DNA from 3 places in the Streptomyces dryopteridis genome. Region 2 is predicted to be linked to each of the others. Evidence: riboswitches for the same ligand, from Rfam matches in the RefSeq annotation. Region 2 holds a riboswitch; each other region holds the start of a gene.
What was found. A riboswitch is a leader RNA that binds a small molecule or an ion and turns the genes downstream of it on or off. The one in region 2 is predicted to bind cobalamin.

Region 1 (7,281 bases), on a different replicon from region 2:
GGGTGCCCGAGCGCGAGTGCGGGATCGCCGCCCCGGCCGGCCTCGTGCGCGGACTGCTCGACGGCTGGGTCGCCGACAGCCCCGACACCCGGGAGTGGCGCGATCTGGAAGAGGTCTGCTGAAGGCCCCCGGCGCTGCCCGTAGGCTGTAGGGCGACACGTGGCAGGACGAGGAAGGCACGAGAGCGACGATGGCCGAGCAGCACAACGAGCAGGACCAAGAGGTTTCGGTGAACGACGGCTACGTGGTCGACACCGAGGACTGTGAGGCGCGCGAGCTGGCCCACCGCGAGCGCGGCACGGCGCGCCCGATCACCACCGTCGGCAACCCCGTCCTGCACCGCGAGTGCAAGGACGTCACCGAGTTCGGCGACGAGCTGGCCAAGCTGATCGACGACATGTTCGCCAGCCAGAAGGCCGCCGAGGGCGTGGGCCTGGCCGCCAACCAGATCGGCGTGGACCAGAAGGTCTTCGTGTACGACTGCCCGGACGACGAGGGCGTCCGCCACACCGGCGTCGTCGTCAACCCGCGCCTGGTCGAACTGCCCGCCGGCAGCCGCGTGTTGGACGACTCCAACGAGGGCTGCCTGTCGGTGCCCACCGCGTACGCCGCGCTGGCCCGCCCCGACTACGCCGAGGTCACCGGCCAGGACGCCCAGGGCAACCCGATCAAGGTCCGCGGCACCGGCTACTTCGCCCGCTGCCTCCAGCACGAGACCGACCACCTGTACGGCTACCTGTACATCGACCGGCTCTCCAAGCGCGACCGCAAGGACGCCCTGCGCCAGATGGCCGAGGGCACCCCGCGCTACGAGACCGTCCCCAACGACTGACCGCGGGCCCGGCCCGCACGCCCGAAGGCCCCGCCCCGGAACGCGAGTTCACGGGGACGGGGCCTTCGGGCGTACGGCGCGCGCGACGCCGCGCGCGGGCTCAGAAGTCCTCGTCGAGGTCGACGGTGCCCTCCACCGCGACCTGGTACGCCGAGGGGCGCCGCTCGAAGAAGTTCGTGAGCTCCTGCACGCCCTGGAGCTCCATGAACGAGAACGGGTTGCTCGAACCGAACACCGGGTCCAGGCCCAGCCGGACCAGCCGCTGGTCGGCCACGCACTGCAGGTACTCGCGCATGGACTCGGTGTTCATGCCCGGCAGCCCGTCCCCGCACAGGTCGCGGCCGAACTGGAGCTCCGCCTCGACGGCCTCCTTCAGCATCTCCGTGACCTGCCGGCCCAGCTCCTCGTCGAAGAGCTCCGGCTCCTCCTTGCGGACCGTGTCCACGACCTCGAACGCGAAGTCCATGTGCATGGACTCGTCCCGGAACACCCAGTTGGTGCCGGTGGCCAGGCCGTGCAGCAGGCCGCGGCTGCGGAACCAGTACACGTAGGCGAAGGCCCCGTAGAAGAACAGGCCCTCGATGCACGCCGCGAAGCAGATCAGGTTCAGCAGGAAGCGGCGCCGGTCGGACGCGGTCTCCAGCTGGTCGAGCTTCTCCACCGAGTCCATCCAGCGGAAGCAGAACTGCGCCTTCTCGCGGATCGACGGGATGTTCTCCACCGCGTCGAACGCCGCCGCCCGGTCCTCCGGGTCCGGCAGGTAGGTGTCGAGCAGCGTCAGGTAGAACTGCACGTGCACGGCCTCCTCGAAGAGCTGCCGCGACAGGTACAGCCGCGCCTCCGGGGAGTTGATGTGCTTGTACAGGGTCAGCACGAGGTTGTTCGCGACGATCGAGTCACCGGTCGCGAAGAACGCCACCAGCCGGCCGATCATGTGCTGCTCCGCCGGGCTCAGCTTCGCGAGGTCGGCCACGTCCGAGTGCAGGTCGACCTCCTCCACCGTCCACGTGTTCTTGATCGCGTCCCGGTAGCGCTCGTAGAAGTCCGGGTACCGCATCGGCCGCAGCGTCAGCTCGAAACCCGGGTCGAGCAGGTTCTGGGATCGGGTGGGGGTGCTCACTGGCATGCCTCGCAGGACTCGGGGTTCTCAAGGGAGCAGGCCAACGCGTCGGCGTCGAGGGCCTGCGGGAGGGGGGCGGCGGTCGCGGGCACCGTCGCCGGGGCGGCGGCCTCGACGCGGGCGCCGCCCTGCGCGGCCCGGGCGATCTTCGTCGCCGGACGGGACCGCAGGTAGTACGTGGTCTTCAGCCCCCGCTTCCAGGCGTACGCGTACATCGAGCTGAGCTTGCCGATGGTGGGCGTCTCCAGGAACAGGTTCAGCGACTGGCTCTGGTCCAGGTACGGGGTGCGGGCGGCGGCCATGTCGATCAGGCCGCGCTGCGGGATCTCCCACGCCGTGCGGTACAGCTCGCGCACCTCGGCCGGGATCCAGCCGAAGCCCTGCACGGAGCCCGATGCCTCGCGCAGCGCCTCGCGGGTCTGCGCGTCCCACACGCCCAGCCGCTTCAGCTCCTCCACCAGGTAGGTGTTGACCTGGAGGAACTCCCCGCTGAGGGTCTCGCGCTTGAACAGGTTCGACACCTGCGGCTCGATGCACTCGTAGACGCCCGCGATGGACGCGATGGTGGCGGTCGGGGCGATGGCCAGCAGCAGCGAGTTGCGCAGGCCCGTGCTCGCCATCCGGGTCCGCAGCGCCTCCCAGCGCTCCGGCCAGTGGTGCGTCACTCCGTAGTGGTCCGGGTGCAGCACGCCGCGCGCCGTGCGGGTCTCCTCCCACGCCGGCAGCGGCCCGTGCCGCTCGGCGAGGTCGGTGGACGCCTCGTACGCGGCCAGCATGATCCGCTCGGCGATCCGCGTGGACAGCTCCTGCGCGGCCGGCGAGTCGAAGGGCAGCCGCAGCTTGAAGAACACGTCCTGCAGACCCATCGCGCCCAGGCCCACCGGACGCCACTTGGCGTTGGAACGGCCGGCCTGCTCGGTCGGGTAGAAGTTGATGTCCACGACCCGGTCGAGGAAGGTCACGGCGGTGCGCACGGTGGCGTCCAGCCGCTCCCAGTCCAGCTCGCCGGTGCGCTCGTCCACGAAGGTGCCGAGGTTGACGGAGCCGAGGTTGCACACGGCCGTCTCGCCGTCGTTCGTGACCTCGATGATCTCGGTGCACAGGTTCGAGGAGTGCACGACGCGGCCCGGCAGCGCGGTCTGGTTGGCGGTGCGGTTGGAGGCGTCCTTGAACGTCATCCAGCCGTTGCCGGTCTGCGCCAGGGTCCGCATCATGCGGCCGTACAGCTCGCGCGCCGGCATCGTCTTGCGGGCCAGGCCGGCGGACTCGGCGCGGCGGTAGGCGGCGTCGAACTCCTCGCCGTACAGGTCGACCAGCTCGGGCACGTCGGCGGGGGAGAACAGCGACCAGGCGGCGTCGGCGTTCACGCGGCGCATGAACTCGTCCGGCACCCAGTGGGCCAGGTTCAGGTTGTGGGTGCGGCGCGCGTCCTCGCCGGTGTTGTCGCGCAGCTCCAGGAACTCCTCGAGGTCCGCGTGCCAGGTCTCCAGGTACACGGCGGCGGCGCCCTTGCGCCGGCCGCCCTGGTTGACGGCCGCGACGGAGGCGTCGAGGGTCTTCAGGAACGGGACGATGCCGTTGGAGTGCCCGTTGGTGCCGCGGATCAGGGAGCCGCGGGCCCGGATCCGGGAGTAGGACAGGCCGATGCCGCCGGCGTGCTTCGACAGCCGCGCCACCTGGTGGTAGCGGTCGTAGATCGAGTCCAGCTCGTCGGCGGGGGAGTCCAGCAGGTAGCAGGAGGACATCTGCGGGTGGCGGGTGCCCGAGTTGAACAGGGTCGGGGAGGAGGGCAGGTACTCCAGCCGGCTCATCAGCCGGTACAGCGAGGCCACCTCGTCCACGGCCGGCAGGGACTCGTCCTCGGCCAGGCCGCAGGCCACGCGCAGCATGAAGTGCTGCGGGGTCTCGATCACCTGCCGGGTGATGGGGTGGCGCAGCAGGTAGCGGCTGTGCAGGGTGCGCAGGCCGAAGAAGCCGAAGCGGTCGTCGGCGCCCTCGGCGAGGGCCGCGTCCACCAGGGCGTCCAGTCGCGCCGCGTGGGCGGTGACGAAGGCGGCGGTGCGGTCGGCGATCAGGCCCTCGGCGTGGCCCACGGCCACCGAGGCGGAGAAGGAGACGGCGCCCTGACCGGCGGCCTCGTCGGCCACGGCGAGGGTCAGCAGGCGGGCCGCGAGCCGCGAGTAGGCCGGGTCCTCGGAGATCAGGCCGGCCGCGGCCTCGCAGGCCAGCCCGCGCAGCTCGGCCGCGTCACTGGCGCCGCTGCGGCCGCGCAGGGCGGCGGCGGCCACCCGGCCGGGGTCGGTGTCGGGCAGGTCGGCGGTCAGCTCGGTGAGGGTGCGCAGCAGCGCGGCCCCGAGGCTCTCGGCGGTTGCCTCGGGCGGGGTGGACGCGGCGCGCGGTGCGGCAGGCGCGATGGTCACGTGGGGGCTCTCCCTCGCTCGGCTCCGGCCACTCGGGGCGGGGGCGACGGGGGGCGCACGCGAACGGGCGCACCGAGACCGCCCTGGGCAGGTTCGGGCGGGGTGCTCCGCGTGACGTCCACCGGCCCAACCGCGAGGCCCGGACGAATCGGCGCCCGGACCGGTCGGTCTGGGCGCACTGTCGGCAGGTCCTCGGACTCGCGCACCCCCGTGCGGCGCCCTCGCGGAGGAGGGACGGGCGAAAAGGGGTGTGTCACACCGTTGCGGGACAGTTCCGGATTCACACCGGATTCCCCTGCGGCGACAGCGAGCACGAGCATACATGTAGGGGGCGCGGGATGCGGACACCACCACATGTTGTGGACGGCCGGCGCCCGATGCGGGCGGTGCGCCCTGGTGACGGGGGTTTCGGGGGCTCCCGTGCGGGCTCGCGCGGCGTGTCGCGGAAGCGAACTCCGGGTCCTCGGAGAGGGGCGCATCGGCGCCCGCGCGGGGCCCGGGGGCGGCCGGCGGGCGCGTCGCGGGCGCGAACGCGCGGGGCCGCGGGGGCCGGCCGGCGCGCGGTGCGGCGCGCTCCGGGCCGGCGGTCGTGTTCACACGACCGTCACGCGGCGGGCGGGTCAGAAGGCGAGGCGGTAGGTGTGCAGCGGGTCCATCTCGGCGAACGGGGTCCAGTCGCGCTCCGGGGTGCGGATGAATCCGAGCCGGCGGTAGATCCGGTGGGCGCCGACCATGTCCCGCGTGGTGGACAGCACCAGGGCGCGCACGCCGGGCAGGGTCCGGGCCCGCTCCTCGCAGGCCCGCACGAGGGCCTCGCCGACGCCCCGGCCGCGGGCCTCGGGGGCCACGGCGAGCATCCGGAACTCGGCCTCGTCGGGGCCCGCGATGTCGCACATGGAGCTGCCGGGTTCGGCGAAGGTGACCTGGCCCAGCAGCAGGCCCTCGGCCTCGGCGGTGAGAATGACGACGCCGGGGTCGGCGGCCCGGCCGGCCACGTCGCGCAGCCGGTCCAGGTAGGGGTCCTCGGCGCCGAAGGCCACGAGGTCGTCGTCCAGGTAGACGCGCGCGGTGAGGTCACCGAGGGCCGCGTACTCCTCGGGGCGCGCGGTTCTGATCGTGAAATCCATCCGCCAAGTGTCGCACCGGCGCCGAAACCGGCACGAGCCGCCCACCGGCCCCGGTCGGGGTGGTGGGCGGCTCGCGCGGGGTGCTCAGCAGCAGCGGAAGCCCTCGCGCGGGTCGGCCTCGCGGGCGTCGGTGCGGGCCCGTTCGAAGGCGCGGCGGGTCAGTGGCTCGGCCGTCGGGTCGTGGCCCAGGGTGTGCGCCACGTACCGGTCGTAGGCGGCCTCGCCGGAGAACTCCCGGACGTAGAACCGGACCCGCTCCCACACCTGCCGGCCCGTCATGACGCGGCCGGCTCCTTGGCCTTGCCCGCGGCGGCCTCGGCGGCGGCGATCTCCGCCTTCTCCTCGGCGGTGGCGAACATGCCGGCCGGGGCGACGATCCTCGACTCGGTCCACGGGACCTCGGAGCTGGTCGTGGTCTCGGGCCGGCGGATCGCCTTCAGGCAGGTGCGGGCGGCGTCGGCGAGGACCACCAGGATGAGGACGGCGAACAGGACGGACAGGACGCCGTCGACGGTGGCGTTGGTGACGATGGTGTGCATCTCGTCGGCGTTCTTCGCGGGCGGCAGCACCTTGCCCGCGTCGATGCCGTCCTGGTACTTGTCGCGCTGGGCGAAGAAGCCGACCTTCACGTCCTCGGAGAAGACCTTCTGCCAGCTCGCGGTCAGGGTGACGGCCACGTCCCACAGCAGGGGCACGCCCGTGACCCAGGCCCACTTCAGCCGGCCGGACTTGACGAGCAGGGTGGTGCAGACGGCGAGGGCGACGGCGGCGAGCAGCTGGTTGGCGATGCCGAACAGCGGGAAGAGCTGGTTGATGCCGCCGAGCGGGTCGCTGACGCCGACCCACAGGAAGTAGCCCCAGCCGCCGACCACGATGGCGCTGGCGAGCCAGACGCCCGGCTTCCAGCTCACGTCCTTGAAGGACTTGTGCACGTTGCCGAGGGTGTCCTGGAGCATGAAGCGGCCCACGCGGGTGCCCGCGTCCACGGTGGTGAGGATGAACAGGGCCTCGAACATGATCGCGAAGTGGTACCAGAACGCCTTCATCCCGGCGCCGCCGACCACGGCGGAGAAGATCTCCGACATGCCCAGCGCGAAGGTCGGGGCCCCGCCGGTGCGCGAGAGCAGGCTGACCTCCTCGACGTCCTTGGCCGCCTGCGCGAGGTCGGCCGGGGAGATCGCGAAGCCGAAGTTGGTGACGGCCGCCGAGGCGGTCTCCACCGTGGTGCCGATGACCCCGGCGGGGCTGTTGACGGCGAAGAAGAGGCCGGGCTCGATGATGCAGGCCGCGATCACGGCCATGATGGCCACGAAGGACTCGGTCAGCATCGCGCCGTAGCCGATCATCCGGACCTGGGTCTCCTTCTGGATCATCTTCGGGGTGGTGCCCGAGGAGACCAGGGAGTGGAAGCCGGAGAGGGCGCCACAGGCGATCGTGATGAACACGAACGGGAACATGGAGCCGGCGAAGACGGGGCCGTCGCCGCGCGAGGCGAACTCGGTGACCGCCGGCATCTTCAGGGTGGGCAGGGCGACGACCACGCCGACGGCGAGCAGCGCGATCGTGCCGACCTTCATGAAGGTGGACAGGTAGTCGCGGGGCGCCAGCAGCATCCAGACGGGGAGCACGGAGGCGATGAACCCGTACACCACCATCCAGATGACCAGGGTCTCCTTCTCCAGCGTGAAGGTGTCGGCGAGGGAGGACTCGGCGACCCAGCCGCCGGCGACGATCGCGAGGAGCAGCAGCGCGACGCCGATCACGGAGACCTCGGTGACCCGG
Region 2 (7,281 bases):
GCCGACCCTTGGCCCACGAGTCCCACACTTCGGATTGACGCACGCTTATCCCTTGTTCGGTCACGGGGGAGCCCCCAGGGCCACGGGGAACCCTGGGGGCAGTCTGCTGCAATCGGCCCCGATAAGGCCGGGAGAACTCAACTCAGGCGCGAGAAGGGGTCAGTGGGTCGGGCTGTCGTGACACCCGGCGTGGCACTGCCCGCACTCGGCGGCCCCGGTCGCCGGCCAAAACTCGGAGTCGATCCGGAACCCGGCCGCGCGGACGGCCTTGACTGTCCGGGCCAGGGACTCCGTGCCGTCCTCCTGGCCGTCGCCGTCCTCGTCGTCGGGGACGTGGTGGAGGAACCGCCCGGCGGCGCGTTCGCAGTACACGGCGTAGTCCACGGTTCTCAGCACGAACGCGTGCCAGAAGTCGTCGACGGCCTTCGAGGGGGACAGCGGCTCGTACGTCGACGCGGACGCGGTGAGGTAGCCGACCATGGCGTACACGCCACGGCGGCCCTGCTCGTCGGTCAGCTCCGGCCGGTGCTTGCGCACGTCCGCGATGAGACGAGCGGACAGCTCCGGGGAGATCAGGGACAGATTGATCGGGGGCTGTATGGCTGTGGTCACTGTGTTGCCTCCTTGTCGACGCCACCCGCCCCGCGGGTGACTGATCGAGGACTACGAGTGATGACCACCTAGGAACGGGTTCCTAGGTGGTCGACCGACCCGCGCAACGGGTCGGGGCGTTGGGCGCCCGAACCGGGTTGTTGTCGGCGCCCCGGTCCGGGCGGTTGTCCGGAGGGATCACTACTCCCTGCCGGACGGTTCACGACTCATCCGCTTCCCCAAGCAGAGCCGTGAGCTTTGGATGCCCGGACCATCCCCGGGGGACGGAAGACGATCCGGGCTAGCCGGCCTCTCCCGCACGGGGGCGACGGGAAAGACCGGCGTTCAACGGGAGACCGCCAACGAGAGGATGAAGCCCACCGTTGCGGCCCCCACGAACAAGACCGTCCTACTGAGCACGGTCTTGAACGTGGCGAACACACTCCGGGCCCCCTTAGGCGGCATTGGAATCCGGCTCCATCAACGTTGAAGACAGGGCTTCTTCGAGCTGTAGGAGCCGGTCCACTTCCACGGCCAGGAGCAAGGCGCTAGCCCTTATGCGGAACTCCTCGCGGTCTTCCGCAGACCAGTCGTGGTCATATATCGGCCCGATGGTCACAGGTCTTCCCCGTCCACGAACACCACTTCGGCGCCCGGGATCAGGTCCTCGTCCGACGAGAACAAGCCGCTCTTGTCGGCGCTCGAAGGGTGCAGGGGGTGAGCCTTGAAGATCGCTTCGGCACGGTGGCGGAGGAACGCGGAATGCGTCCTCACCCCGGCCTGTTGGATCATGGCACCCTCGGAGCAGGGCAGGCATCCGGGCTGAGGCGTCGGCACCAACCGGGGCGCCGGGAGTATCGAGCTCACCGGTACCCCTTCCACAGGCTCACAAGCTTGCCCACGGGCGTCCCCAGAACGTTCGCCTTGCCGCGCTCGTTGTGGTCCGGGGCCCGGACCTCGTCCCTGGTGTGGTGCGTGGCGGAGCCCCCGGCCGGGGAGCGCAACCAGAGCCCGTCGCCCTCGGGGTCGCGTACGACCGTCCGGAGTTCGTTGCTCGCCTTGAGGACAACAATGTCCCCCTTGCCGATTCGCATCGGCCCACCTCCGTGAAAGTTTCACCTTGTGGCGTGAGTACGAAGGTAGGGAGTGGGGTTGGAGCAGGACTACGAAGTTCTACGGAGTTCTATGGGATCAACCCAACGCCTCTGAAGCGTCCTTGATCAGCTTCCGGGCCTTGGGGCCGTACACGGCCAACTTCCCGAACTCGTGGAACGCCTGGGCGTACTGGTGAACCTCGGAAGGCGTCGTCACGTTGACCTGTGCGGTCAGCGTCTCCACCTGGGCTTGCTCGTCGTCGTAGATGGAGAACGTCTCCAACATCCACATGCGCCGGTCCGCCGTGAAGGGGATCACCCCGAGGGAGACGGCGGGCAGGCTCATGACCGTGAGCAGGTACTCAAGCTGTTCCCGCATCTCGTTGGGCCCGCCGACACGGTGGCGCAGGACGGCTTCTTCGAGGAGGAAGGAGAACCGGTGCTGTCCTTCGCGGAGCACGCGGGATCGGGCGACGCGGGCGGCAACGGCCGCTTCAATGTCGTTCGGTGCGTTCCGGAACGCCGTGATTGACCCGAGGAGCGCACGGGCATAGCCGGGCGCCTGGCAGAGCCCGGGGACGACGTTGGAGCAGTACACGCGAAACGTGTTCGTGCGGTCGAAGAGAGGCACGTAGGACTCTTGAAGCCGCCGTAGACCGGTCTTCTGAAGACGGCGCCAGTCCACGTACATGTTCTCTGCGGTACGGGAAGCCGCAATGATGTCAGCGGCCATCCCGTCCGCCCCGCACGCCCGGCACCATGTGCGCACGTCGTCATCGGACGGCGGGGTTACGCCAGTCTCTAGGCGAGAGACCTTCGACTTGTACCAGCCGGTTCGGTCGGCTACCTCCTTGGCTGTGAGGCCGGCATCTAGACGGATCTCTCGCAAGCGGTCGGCAACGGCTTTGCGGGCTGCCTGAGCGCTCGATGACGGGGACGTGGGCATGGTGTTGCTGTGGCTCTAGATCCGGTATTCCTCGTGCGGCACAGCGCGTTCCCAGACGGCTTCGAACGCGTCCGTACACAGCTTGGCCACGGAGGGTTCGTCGGTCACGTCGTCGCCCAGGTAAGTGCCCTCCCCGGAGAAGTAGCCGAAGCGGACTAGCTTCCCGTCGAACACCCAGAAGTCGTTACCGGGCAACGCGATGTCGGAAGCCTGCTTGCGCGGCAACCAACGGATGCCCTCGCCGGCCGCGATGTTGGCGAACGTGCCGTCGTACAGGTAGCGGGTGTAGCGGCTGACGGGCTCCGAGACGATCCGGGCCCGGCGCACATCGACACCCCGCGCCACGGTCTCTTGCACCATGTCGAGCCACGGCCGCCACCAGGTGGACCGGTCGTCGGGGTTTGGCCGGTATCCGGCTTCCCACGCGGCTACGCGGGGGGCTTCGTCGGGGTCGTCGTAGTAGTCGCGCATCTCAAGGTGCAGCGCCGACGTACGGGACCCTGCCAGAAGCTCACTGAACGGTGGAGCGCTCTGCCACATCACAAGCCTCTCGGATCGCGTTGATCATGCGGAACGGGACCCGCAAGACGCCCTCACCGGGCGGGATGGGCCCTGTGGTGAGGCACTCGGCAATGGTTGCCGCGTCCGGGTTCCAGCCCTGAAACAGGAACTCTTGCCGATCTTCATCTACCCAAACGGTCGGGCAGTTCGCACCGTCGGTGTTCGGGTCCTTCGCGATGAACCTTAGAGCCATGATCCGTCTCCCGTGGTGATCGGTTCTACGTCGTTCCACGAACCATCATGTCCAAGCAGGGAGCGGGCAAGGATGGATTTCGCCGAAGTGGGGAGAGGGCCTACGAGCGCTACCAGGTGGCGTAAGGTCCGCGTAAACATGGCATCGCCCCCGGCGCTGGCCGGGGGCTTTGCTGTACCCGCATCCCTCTGACCTGCATGTATCATGTTGCAAGTTGGGTGTGGAACGCTGTGGGAATCCGGGACTGCCCCGCAGCGGTGAGCGGGAACGACCGCCGTCATACGCACTGGGACCGGGAAACGGTCCTGGGAAGCGACGGCCAGTAGGTGCCTGCCTCGACAGTCCGAGGTCGGCGTGCCCGCGAGTCCGAAGACCTGCCCGTTGCCCGCGCCCGGCCGATGCCGCGCGCGGTCATCCCGGTGACCTCGTGGGCGGGTCGGCGTACACAACGGACGGCACGTGCGGTGGTGCACCGCGCCGTGGCCCGTGCGTTCGTGTCGTTCCCTTCGCGTCCGCGTCCCGCCGCCGGGATGTTCCTGGACACATCTCGCGAAGGAGAGTTCCGTGACAGCGAAGCCCGCGAACGCGGCAGCACGAGCCACCGTGTACGGCTACCCCCGCCAGGGCGCGCACCGCGAACTGAAGAAGGCCGTCGAGGGCTACTGGAAGGGTCGCGTCACCGCCGAGGCCCTGCGCGCCACCGCCGCCGATCTGCGCCGCGCGAACTGGCGGCAGTTGGCCGACGCCGGCATCGACGAGGTGCCCACCGGGGACTTCTCGTACTACGACCACGTGCTGGACACCAGCGTGATGCTCGGCGCCGTTCCCGCCCGGCACCGTGAGGCCGTCGCCGCCGACGCCCTCGACGGGTACTTCGCGATGGCGCGCGGCACCCAGGAGGTGGCGCCGCTGGAGATGACCAAGTGGTTCGACACCAACTACCACTACCTGGTCCCCGAACTCGGCCCCGACACCGTGTTCACCGCGCACCCCGCCAAGCAGGTCGCGGAACTGGGCGAGGCCCTCGCCCTGGGGCACGCGGCCCGCCCGGTGCTGGTCGGCCCCGTCACCTACCTGCTGCTCGCCAAGCCCGCCCCCGGCGTCGACCCCGGCTTCGAACCGCTGACCCTGCTGGACCGGCTGCTGCCCGTCTACGCCGAGGTCCTCGCCGCGCTGCGGGCGGCCGGCGCCGAGTGGGTGCAGTTGGACGAGCCCGCCCTCGTGCAGGACCGGACCCCGGCCGAGCTGAACGCCGCCGCCCGCGCCCACCGCGACCTCGGCGCCCTCGAAGACCGCCCCAAGCTGCTCGTGGCCTCCTATTTCGACCGGCTCGGCGAGGCCCTCCAGGTCCTCGCCGCCGCTCCGGTGGAGGGTCTGGCCCTGGACTTCACCGGCTCCGCCGCCGCCAACCTCGCCGACCTCGCCGCCGTCGGCGGACTTCCCGGCAAGCGGCTGGTCGCGGGCGTCGTGGACGGCCGCAACGTCTGGATCAACGACCACCAGAAGTCCCTGAGCGTGCTCGGCACCCTCCTCGGCCTCGCCGACCGGGTGGACGTGTCGGCGTCCTGTTCCCTGCTGCACGTGCCGCTGGACGCCGCCGTCGAACGCGACATCGACCCGCAGGTCCGCCGCTGGCTGGCCTTCGCCCGGCAGAAGACCGCCGAGATCGCCACCCTGGCGCGCGGCCTGTCCCGGGGCACCGACGCCATCGCCCCCGAACTCGCCGCGAACCGGGCCGACCTCGCCTCCCGCGCCGGTTCCGCCCTCACCCGGGACCCGGCCGTCCGGGCCCGCGCCGGCGCCGTCACCGAGGCCGACGCCCACCGCCCGCAGGCGTACGCGGAGCGCACCGCCGCGCAGCGCGCGCACCTGCGCCTGCCGCTGCTGCCGACCACCACCATCGGCTCGTTCCCGCAGACCGACGAACTGCGCGCGGCCCGCGCCGACCTGCGCGCCGGCCGCGTGGACACGGCCGGCTACGAGGAACGGATCCGGGCCGAGATCGCCGAGGTGATCGCCCTCCAGGAGAAGCTGGGCCTGGACGTGCTCGTGCACGGCGAACCCGAACGCAACGACATGGTCCAGTACTTCGCCGAACAACTCACCGGCTACCTCGCCACCCGCCACGGCTGGGTCCAGTCCTACGGCACCCGCTACGTCCGCCCGCCCGTCCTCGCCGGCGACGTCTCCCGCCCCGACCCCATGACCGTGCGCTGGACCTCCCACGCCCGGTCCCTGACCACGCGGCCCGTCAAGGGCATGCTCACCGGCCCGGTCACGATGCTGGCCTGGTCCTTCGTCCGCGACGACCAGCCGCTCGCCGACACCGCCCGGCAGGTGGCGCTGGCCCTGCGCGACGAGGTGCTCGACCTGGAGGCGGCCGGTACCTCCGTGATCCAGGTGGACGAGCCCGCGCTGCGCGAAACCCTGCCGCTGCGGGCCGTCGACCACGCCGACTACCTGGCCTGGGCGGGGGAGTCGTTCCGGCTGACCACCGCCGGGGTGCGGCCCGAGACGCAGATCCACACCCACATGTGCTACGCCGAGTTCGGCGACATCGTGCGGGCCATCGACGACCTCGACGCCGACGTCATCAGCCTGGAGGCCGCCCGCTCCCACATGCAGGTGGCCCGTGAACTCGCCGAACACGGCTACCCCCGCGAGGCCGGCCCGGGCGTCTGGGACATCCACTCCCCGCGCGTCCCGGGCACCGGGGAGATCGCGGCGCTGCTGCGCGAGGGCCTGCGCGCCATCCCCGCCGAACGCCTGTGGGTGAACCCCGACTGCGGGCTCAAGACCCGCGGCCTGCCCGAGACCCGGGCATCCCTGGAGCACCTGGTGACGGCGGCCCGCGAGATCCGCGCCGAACTCGCGCCCGACCGGGTCTGACGGGACCGACCCGGTCGCGGGCCGGCGCCCCTCGGGGAGGCCGGCCCGCGCCCGGGCGCCCGTCCGGCCCGCCGCGTCGCCCGTGCGCCCGCCGCGTCGCCCGTCCGGGCTCAGCCGTTCGGATCCGCCCGACTGCCCGCGTCGTCTTGTTGCCATACGTTCGCAACAAGGCGACCGGCCGGGAGGCGCCGGCGCCGGACCGTCACGACGAGGAGACCGCACCCATGACCGTCACGGCGCACATCGACTCCGGCAGGCCGGTGGCCACCCTCATCAACGTGTTCACCGTCGCCCCCGAACGGCAGGCGGAGCTGGTGGCCGTGCTCGCGGAGGCCACCGAGACGACCATGAGGCACCTGCCCGGCTTCCTCTGCGCCAACTTCCACCTCAGCCGCGACGGCGAACGCGTGGTCAACTACGCGCAGTGGGAGTCGGAGGAGCACTACTGGGCCATGCGCGCGAACCCCGAGGCGCAGGTGCACATGGACCTGGCCGCCACGATCGCCACCGACGTGCAACCCCGGCTCTTCACCGTCGCCTCCCACCACCCCAAGGCGCCGTAGCCGGCCGCCGCGCCGGGTCTCACGCGGGCGTGAGGGCGGCGTGCTCCAGGGGCGCGGAGGGGTCGATGGTCACGTCGAGGGGCGCGGGCGCGGCGTCGGCGCGGACGAGGAGCTCGCCGACGGCGGCGATCATGGCCCCGTTGTCGGTGCACAGGGTCATGGGCGGCACCCGCAGCTCGACGCCGGCGGCGGCGCAGCGCGCCTCGGCGAGGGCGCGGACGCGGGAGTTGGCGGCGACCCCGCCGACCACGACGAGGGTGCGCACGTCGTACGCGGCGCACGCGGCCAGCGCCTTGCGGGTGAGGACGTCGGCGACGGCCTCCTGAAGGGCGGCGGCCCCGTCGGCCACGGGCACCTCGCGGCCCGCGAGCCGGTGCCCCTCCACCCAGCGGGCGGCGGCGGTCTTCAGGCCGGAGAAGGAGAAGGCGTACGGGTCGTCGCCGG
Region 3 (7,281 bases), on a different replicon from region 2:
CGGTCCGCCTCGCCCAGCCCCCGACCCGCCGGATAGTCCCGCTCCTCGAAGGCCCCGTACACCCCGGCCTGCGCCCGGTGCAGCTCCAGATGCCGCCGCAGCTCCGTCTCCAGCCCGGCCGAGCCCACCACCGCCGCCGCCCGGATCCGCAGCAACAGCGGATCGCGGATCACCTTCGGGTCCTGCCGCTCGCCCACCCACCGGGCCAGCTCAGCCGACCCCGCCGGCAGCACCTCGTACTCCTTGCGCCGCCCCCGCGCCGGCCGCTCCCCGGGCAGCTCGCGCACCCACTCGGCCGCCTCCAACCGGCTCAGCTCCCGGTAGATCTGCTGGTGCGTGGCCGACCAGAAGTACCCGATCGACCGGTCGAACCGCCGCGTCAGCTCCAGCCCCGACGAGGGCTTCTCCAACAGGGCCGTCAAAATGGCGTGCGGCAGCGACATGGCCCGATCCTAGTGCTGCGACCGCGAAGGTTCACCGCGTCACGGCGCCCGGCACGGCCCTTCGCGGCGTTGTCGGACCACCGAAGTACGTCCGGTACTCCCGGCGGTCCTCCGCCTTGCGACGCACCGCACCGAACACCGCGACCCGGCGAACCTTCCCGGCCACAGCACTAGACACTGTCCCCCGTCCCGCCCGCGAAGTGGGCCGCGAGCTCCTCCGGGGTGCGGGGGGTCGGCGCCCCGGCCGGCAGCAGGCCCCGGTCGCGCAGCAGGGCCGCCACCGTCGGCGCCCACGCGGCCCGCAACCCCGCCTCGGCCGGCAGCGTCGGATCCGCCAGCACCTCCGGCGCCGGCCCGCGCCGGATCCCCGACGGGGTGAGCACGGCCGCGTCGTCCGCCCAGCGCACCGCCAGGTCCACGTCGTGCGTGGCCATCACCACCGTGGTGTCCGCCAGCCCGTCCAACACCGCCAACAGCCGCTCCTGACCGTCCGGGTCCAGACCCGCCGTCGGCTCGTCCAGGATCAGCACCCGGGGCCGCATCGCCACCGCCCCCGCGATCGCCGCCCGCTTGCGCTGCCCGTACGACAGCAGGTGCGTGGGCCGGTCGGCGAGCCCGGTGATGTCCAGCGCGGCCAGCGCCGCCGCCACCCGCTCGCGCACCTCCGGCTCCGGCAGACCCAGGTTCAACGGCCCGAAGGACACGTCCTGCGCCACCGAGGCCGCGAACAACTGGTCGTCCGGGTCCTGCGTCACCAACTGCACCGACCGCCGCAGCCGGGTCAACCCCGCCCGGTCGAAACGCACCGGCTCCCCGTCCAGCACCACACCGCCGCCCGAGGGTCGCAGCCCCCCGCTGAGCAGCCGCATCAACGTGGTCTTGCCGCTGCCGTTGCGCCCCAACAGCGCCAGCGAACGGCCCGCCGAGATCCCGAAGTCCACCCCCGACCACACCGGCGGCCCGTCCTCGTACGCGAACGACACCCCCGACAGCCCCACCACGGCGCTCATGCCGCCCACCACACCCTCACTCCGTACGTGGCCCCGATCAGGCCGCCCGTCAACACCACCGTCGCGGCCAGGAACCGCCACGACACCCGGGACTCGGGCACCAGCACCCGCAGGGTCCCGTCGTACCCGCGCCCGGCCAGCCCCACCTGGAGCCGCGCGGCCCGGTCGAAGGCCCGCACGAAGGCCGTCGCGGCCAGTCCCGCCAGCGAACGCCAGGCCGCGGCCCGGCTCGTGTGCCCCAGCCGCGCCGCCTGGGCGCGCCGCACCCGGGCCACCGCGTCCCACAGCAGGAACCCGATCCGGTACATCACCAGGGCCACGTCCACCACCGGCGCCGGCACCCCGGCCCGCACCAGCCGCGGCAGCACGTCCGAGACCGGCGTGGTGAACGCGAACAGCAGCAGCCCCAGCGAGGCCACCGAGGTCCGGGCCAGCAACTCCGCCGCCTGCCGCGGCCCGTCCGGGGCCCAGGACAGCGGCCCGGCCGGCCCGCCCACGCTCACCAACAGCGGCAGCGCGCCCGTCACGCAGAAACCCCACGGCACCCGGAAGGCCCGCCACAGCAGCCGGCCCGGCACCCGCGCGGGCCCCAACAGCACCACCAGCGTCGCCAGCCCCACCAGCGGGGCCCCGGGCCACGGCGGCAGCGACACCGCCGACACCGTGAGCCCCACGCCCAACAGGGCCTTCTCCAACGGGTGCCGGCGGCGCCACCGATTGGTGTGCGCCGCCGCGTCGATCGGCAGCACCGGCTACGTCTCCGAACCCGTCACCGGCCGTTCGGCGCCGCCCGCCCCGACCTCCCGGGCCTCGGCCGCCGCTGCCGCCAGACCCTGGCGCCGGCCGCGCCGCACCCCGAAGTAATAGGCCAGCACCCCCGCGCCGGCCGCCGCCTGGAGCGCGAACAGCGCCGATTCGATCTCACCCGAGGGCGGCTCGTACAACGGGCTGAACCACGGCTCGTACTCCGGGCTCAGCTCCGTGATCGCCGCCTCCGCCTGGGCGTCGGCCCCGGCGAACGGCTCCTCCTTGCCCTCGCCCAGCCCCAGGGCCACCGGCAGCACCGCCAGCGCGGCCACCACCAGCAGCAGCAGCCCGTTGATCCTCGTGTCGCGCTTCACCGGGCGCTCGCCTCCGTCGTGACGGCGGTCGCGGCCGCGTCGGACCTTCCGGTGAGCCGGGCCACGCCCAGCCGCACCAGCTCGGACTTGCTGGAGCGCATCAGCAGGCGCATCACCAGCACCGTCAGCAGCCCCTCGCTGATCGCCAGCGGGATCTGGGTGACGGCGAAGATCCCGCCGAACTTGGCCAGCGAGCCGAGGAAGCCGCCGCTGGGGTCGGGGAAGGCCAGCGCGAGCTGCACGCTGGTCACGCAGTACGTGACCAGGTCGGCGAGGAAGGCGCCGACGAAGACCGAGCCCATCAGCGGCACGTTCCAGCCGCGCAGCAGGCGGTAGGCCCCGTACCCGGCCCAGGGCCCGGCGATGGCCATGGAGAACACGTTGGCGCCCAGGGTGGTCAGCCCGCCGTGCGCGAGGGCCAGGGCCTGGAACAGCAGGGTGATCGTGCCGAGCACCGCCATGATCGGCGGCCGGAACAGGATCGCGCCGAGCCCGGTGCCCGTCGGGTGGGAACAACTGCCCGTGACGGAGGGGATCTTCAGCGCGGACAGGACGAAGGTGAAGGCCCCGGAGGCCCCGAGCAGCAGGGTGCTCTCCGGATTGGCCCGGACCTCCCGGGTCAGGGCCCGGACGCCGTGGACGACGAACGGGGCGGACGCGGCGCCCCAGGCGACCGCGTGCAAGGGGGGCAGGAACCCCTCGGCTATGTGCATGATTCGGTGAGACCTCTCCAGCACCTCGTGGATGGACGACGCGCCTCGGCCGGTCTCCTGGCTCACGGGTGCTGATGCCCTGGCTCCGCCTTCCCGGGCAGCGCACGGTCTCCCGCGGCCGCCCAGTGGCCTCCCGCAGGAATGGAGCCGGACTTCCCGTTCACAGTGGCGAGGGCCGCACCGGTTCTCCACCGGTTTCCCGTACACCAAGGCCCGATGACACTAGTGGGCGTTCGGGCAGGTCACAACCCGACCCCGGCCGGGACCGGAGGTCGGGGCGGGGCCGGGTCGGGGGCGGGGCGGCTGTCGCGGGTGCGAACGGGGGGCCGGGGTCAGCAGGTCTTGGCGTGCGGGAAGTCCACGACGATCCGCTTGGGGTTGTCCAGGGTGAAGGTGCTCCAGGTGGGCTTGGTCGCGAAGGCGGTGCCGAAGGTGACGTAGCCCTCGAAGTCCCCGGTGTAGGCCAGGCCCTTGAGCTTGTTGTACGGCAGCGTGGTCAGGCGCGGGCCCTGGTAGGCGTTCTGGCCCTCGTCGGTGTGGCCCTGGGCCGGGTTCAGCCGGATCTCCAGGAAGAACTTGCCCGGCAGGTTCACCGGCTCGCCGGAGCCGTCGTGGTAGAGCTTGTCGACCGGGCGTATGGAGACCCCGGGCACGCTCGTGCCCTGCACGTCGATCACGAGCCGGTCGTAGGTGCAGTGGGAGCCGGTGCGCGCGTTGACCACCAGGGGCGAGAAGCTCGCGGCGGCCTTGGCGGCGGGCTTGACCGTGCCGGTCTCGCGATCGGAGGCGCCGGCGGGGGCGGCGAGGGCCACCGAGGCGGTGAGCAGGGCGCCGGTGACCGCGGCGATGGCGCGGCGTCGTCCGATGGTGCTGTACATGAGGCACTCCCCTGGGGACCGGGTCCTCACCGAGGGCCGGGCCCTTCCCGGCACGGACAGAGGACTCTGTCCACCATGACACCGATCCGCGCCGGCCGGTTCCCCGGGCCGCGACGCGCGAACGCGCCCTCCGAGCACGAGTGCGGAGGACGCGATGCGGGGGTGGGCCGGGGCCGCGGCCGGGAGGGGAGGTCTCCGAAGGGGTGGAGCGTGCTGTGTCCGTCTCCCGTGGACGCGGCGGGCCCGATCGGGCGGCGGCGCCGGCCGGGGGGCGGACCCCCGGCCGACGGCCGACCGAGAACGGCAGCCCGAGAGGGCTTCCGGGCAACGATTACGGGACGTTGACGGCCACGGAGTCGTTGTTGTTCGACTGGCCGATCGCGGTGAAGCCGGAGCCGTTGGCCTGGGCGGTGTTGTTCTGGTTGGAGGCGCCCCAACCGGTCGCACCCTGCTGCACGGTGCCGGAGTTGCCGAGGTTGTTGCCCCCGACTCCGCTGCCCACGAGGCTGGCGACCGTCGCGTTGGACGCGTTGGCCGCGCCGGCGCCGTTGTCGGCCTGCGCCACGCCCGCGAAGGCGGCGACGGCGAACGGGATCGAAGCGAGGGCCGACAGCACGCGGGTGGTGCGGATGCTTGCCATGTTCTTGTCCTCCAAGGACGAGAAAACCAAAGGTGGGGGTGACTGCGACGTCGCGTGTGACAACTGTGACGCATGTGGATCATCGCCAACCACCTCAGAGCGGCTTCTTCCCACTGAAGCGTGACCAACCGGTTTCAAACCCCAACCCGGGTGAAACGGCCTGAACTTGCCGTTACCGGAGGGTGGGTACGGACGTTGGACATTCTTCGCGACTCACGCGACCCGTGCCCACAAAGGGAAGTACCGTTACTTCCAGGGCTTCTTGGGGCCTTCCGCCAACCAGGGCACCCATGGCCGGAATCGGCCGGGCCACGGCGAGAATCCGCTCCCCGGATGGACGCGTCCCGCGTTGTCCCACCAGCCCCAACCGCCCCACCGCACACACGAGGCACCCGGTTCAACGACGCCGGCCCGCGATGCGCACGCCCGCGCCCCCGACGTCCCCCGCCCGGGCGGACCCGTCCCCCCACCCGTGACCTCCCCGCGAACGCGCGCACGCCCCGCCGGAGGGTCCGACGGGGCGTGCGCGGGAGGGGGCGTGCTCAGCACTCGATGACGTTGACCGCGAGGCCGCCGCGGGCGGTCTCCTTGTACTTGATCTTCATGTCGGCGCCGGTTTCCTTCATGGTCTTGATGACCTTGTCGAGGGAGACCTTGTGGCTGCCGTCGCCGCGCATGGCCATCTTCGCGGCCGTGACGGCCTTGACGGCGGCCATGCCGTTGCGTTCGATGCACGGGATCTGGACGAGGCCGCCGACCGGGTCGCAGGTCAGGCCCAGGTTGTGCTCCATGCCGATCTCGGCGGCGTTCTCGACCTGTTCCGGGGTGCCGCCGAGGACCTCGGCCAGGGCGCCGGCCGCCATCGAGCAGGCCGAGCCGACCTCGCCCTGGCAGCCGACCTCGGCGCCCGAGATGGAGGCGTTCTCCTTGAACAGCATGCCGATGGCGCCGGCGGCGAGGAGGAAGCGGACCACGCCGTCCTCGTCCGCGCCGGGCACGAAGTTCACGTAGTAGTGCAGGACGGCGGGCAGGACCCCGGCCGCGCCGTTGGTGGGGGCGGTCACGACCCGGCCGCCGGCCGCGTTCTCCTCGTTGACGGCCATCGCGTAGATGGTGGTCCACTCGGAGCGGTGCATCATCGGGTCGCCCTCGGTGCGCAGCTGCCGGGCGGTGGAGGCCGCGCGGCGCTTGACCCGCAGGCCGCCGGGGAGGATGCCCTCGCGGGACATGCCGCGGCCGACGCACGCCTGCATGACCCGCCAGATCTCCAGCAGCCCGGCCCGGATCTCCTCCTCGGTGCGCCATGCCTTCTCGTTCTCCAGCATCAGCGAGGAGATGGACAGCCCGGTCTCCCGGGTCAGGCGGAGCATCTCGTCGCCGGTGCGGAAGGGGTGCTTGAGGGGGGTGTCGTCGAGTTTGATGCGGTCCTCGCCCACCGCGTCCTCGTCGACGACGAACCCGCCGCCGACCGAGTAGTAGGTCTTCTCCAGCAGCGGGGCGCCGGCCTCGTCGTAGGCGAAGAGGGTCATGCCGTTGGCGTGGTAGGGCAGGGAACGACGCCGGTGCAGGATCAGCTGCGTGGGCTCGTGGAACGCGATCTCGTGGGCGTCCCCTATCTCGGTGGACAGCAGGCGCAGTCGACCGGTGGAGCGGATCCGCTCCACCTCGTCGTCGGCGCTCTCCACGTCCACGGTGCGGGGGGAGTGGCCCTCCAGGCCGAGCAGGACGGCCTTGGGGGTGCCGTGGCCGTGCCCGGTGGCGCCGAGGGAGCCGTACAGCTCGGCCCGGACCGAGGCGGTCTGGGCGAGCAGCCCGTCCTTCTTCAGTCGGGCCACGAACATGCGCGCGGCGCGCATCGGGCCCACGGTGTGGGAGGAGGAGGGACCGATGCCGATCGAGAAGAGATCGAAGACGGAGATGGCCACGGGGGAGACTCCCTTGTCTGCTCGTGGGTGGGAGGGGCAGGAGAGGTGGTGTTTCGCGGATTTTGTCCCGACGGACGAGCCTATCGCGTGTGCGTGAACGGCTCGTCCGTCGCGGGTCTCGGGAGGATGGCGGACCGGTCACGGATCACGTGCCCGGTCCGCCGCCCGCCAGGCGGGTGACCTCAGGCGTGGGTCAGCGCACCGGCATCCTCACGGGCGGGGCTCGTGGCCGACTCGGAGGCCGCCGGGGTCGGCTCGGCGCCCTCGATCACGGGCTCCGGGCCGGGCAGACCGGCGTGGTGGGCGCGGACGCCCGCGCGGACCGCCCAGAAGTACGTGCCCAGGGCCAGGGCCGCGACGAGCACGGCGTCCAGCCCGCCGGAGACCAGGCCCCGGCCGCCGAAGGCCGGGTCGCCGAGCCAGGAGATCAGGGACAGGCCGATCAGGAAGACCACGATCCACGCGGCGGGCGCGCACTGTCGGGCCAGGTTGCGGGTGCCCCGGCGCATCAGCACCAGCATCGCGATCGGGGCGGCGGGCAGCACCAGGGC

Region 1: it holds a riboswitch for cobalamin, as region 2 does, so the genes downstream of both, ACN20G_RS06975 (ribonucleoside-diphosphate reductase subunit alpha) here and metE (5-methyltetrahydropteroyltriglutamate--homocysteine S-methyltransferase) in region 2, are expected to answer to the same signal.
Region 3: it holds a riboswitch for cobalamin, as region 2 does, so the genes downstream of both, ACN20G_RS05975 (energy-coupling factor ABC transporter permease) here and metE (5-methyltetrahydropteroyltriglutamate--homocysteine S-methyltransferase) in region 2, are expected to answer to the same signal.

The regions. Positions count from the first base shown of each region.
Region 1 is NZ_CP187113.1:1,721,363-1,728,643, reverse strand. Features, by position in the region: gene ACN20G_RS06990 (tetratricopeptide repeat protein) at 1-122, shown strand, start outside; gene def (peptide deformylase) at 191-832, shown strand; gene ACN20G_RS06980 (ribonucleotide-diphosphate reductase subunit beta) at 933-1,958, opposite strand; gene ACN20G_RS06975 (ribonucleoside-diphosphate reductase subunit alpha) at 1,949-4,372, opposite strand; cobalamin riboswitch at 4,539-4,692, opposite strand; gene ACN20G_RS06970 (GNAT family N-acetyltransferase) at 4,993-5,499, opposite strand; gene ACN20G_RS06965 (YbdD/YjiX family protein) at 5,584-5,778, opposite strand; gene ACN20G_RS06960 (carbon starvation CstA family protein) at 5,775-7,281, opposite strand, start outside.
Region 2 is NZ_CP187114.1:735,603-742,883, reverse strand. Features, by position in the region: gene ACN20G_RS29770 (class I SAM-dependent methyltransferase) at 1-64, opposite strand, end outside; gene ACN20G_RS29765 (glycine-rich domain-containing protein) at 160-612, opposite strand; gene ACN20G_RS29760 (hypothetical protein) at 1,207-1,383, opposite strand; gene ACN20G_RS29755 (hypothetical protein) at 1,455-1,685, opposite strand; gene ACN20G_RS29750 (helix-turn-helix domain-containing protein) at 1,783-2,631, opposite strand; gene ACN20G_RS29745 (DUF6879 family protein) at 2,647-3,171, opposite strand; gene ACN20G_RS29740 (hypothetical protein) at 3,143-3,385, opposite strand; cobalamin riboswitch at 3,585-3,781, shown strand; gene metE (5-methyltetrahydropteroyltriglutamate--homocysteine S-methyltransferase) at 3,950-6,274, shown strand; gene ACN20G_RS29730 (antibiotic biosynthesis monooxygenase family protein) at 6,499-6,837, shown strand; gene tsaD (tRNA (adenosine(37)-N6)-threonylcarbamoyltransferase complex transferase subunit TsaD) at 6,857-7,281, opposite strand, start outside.
Region 3 is NZ_CP187113.1:1,488,580-1,495,860, reverse strand. Features, by position in the region: gene ACN20G_RS05995 (PadR family transcriptional regulator) at 1-443, opposite strand, end outside; gene ACN20G_RS05990 (energy-coupling factor ABC transporter ATP-binding protein) at 614-1,453, opposite strand; gene cbiQ (cobalt ECF transporter T component CbiQ) at 1,450-2,202, opposite strand; gene ACN20G_RS05980 (energy-coupling factor ABC transporter substrate-binding protein) at 2,206-2,574, opposite strand; gene ACN20G_RS05975 (energy-coupling factor ABC transporter permease) at 2,571-3,287, opposite strand; cobalamin riboswitch at 3,318-3,513, opposite strand; gene ACN20G_RS05970 (AMIN-like domain-containing (lipo)protein) at 3,620-4,165, opposite strand; gene ACN20G_RS05965 (hypothetical protein) at 4,497-4,805, opposite strand; gene ACN20G_RS05960 (L-serine ammonia-lyase) at 5,348-6,730, opposite strand; gene ACN20G_RS05955 (APC family permease) at 6,913-7,281, opposite strand, start outside.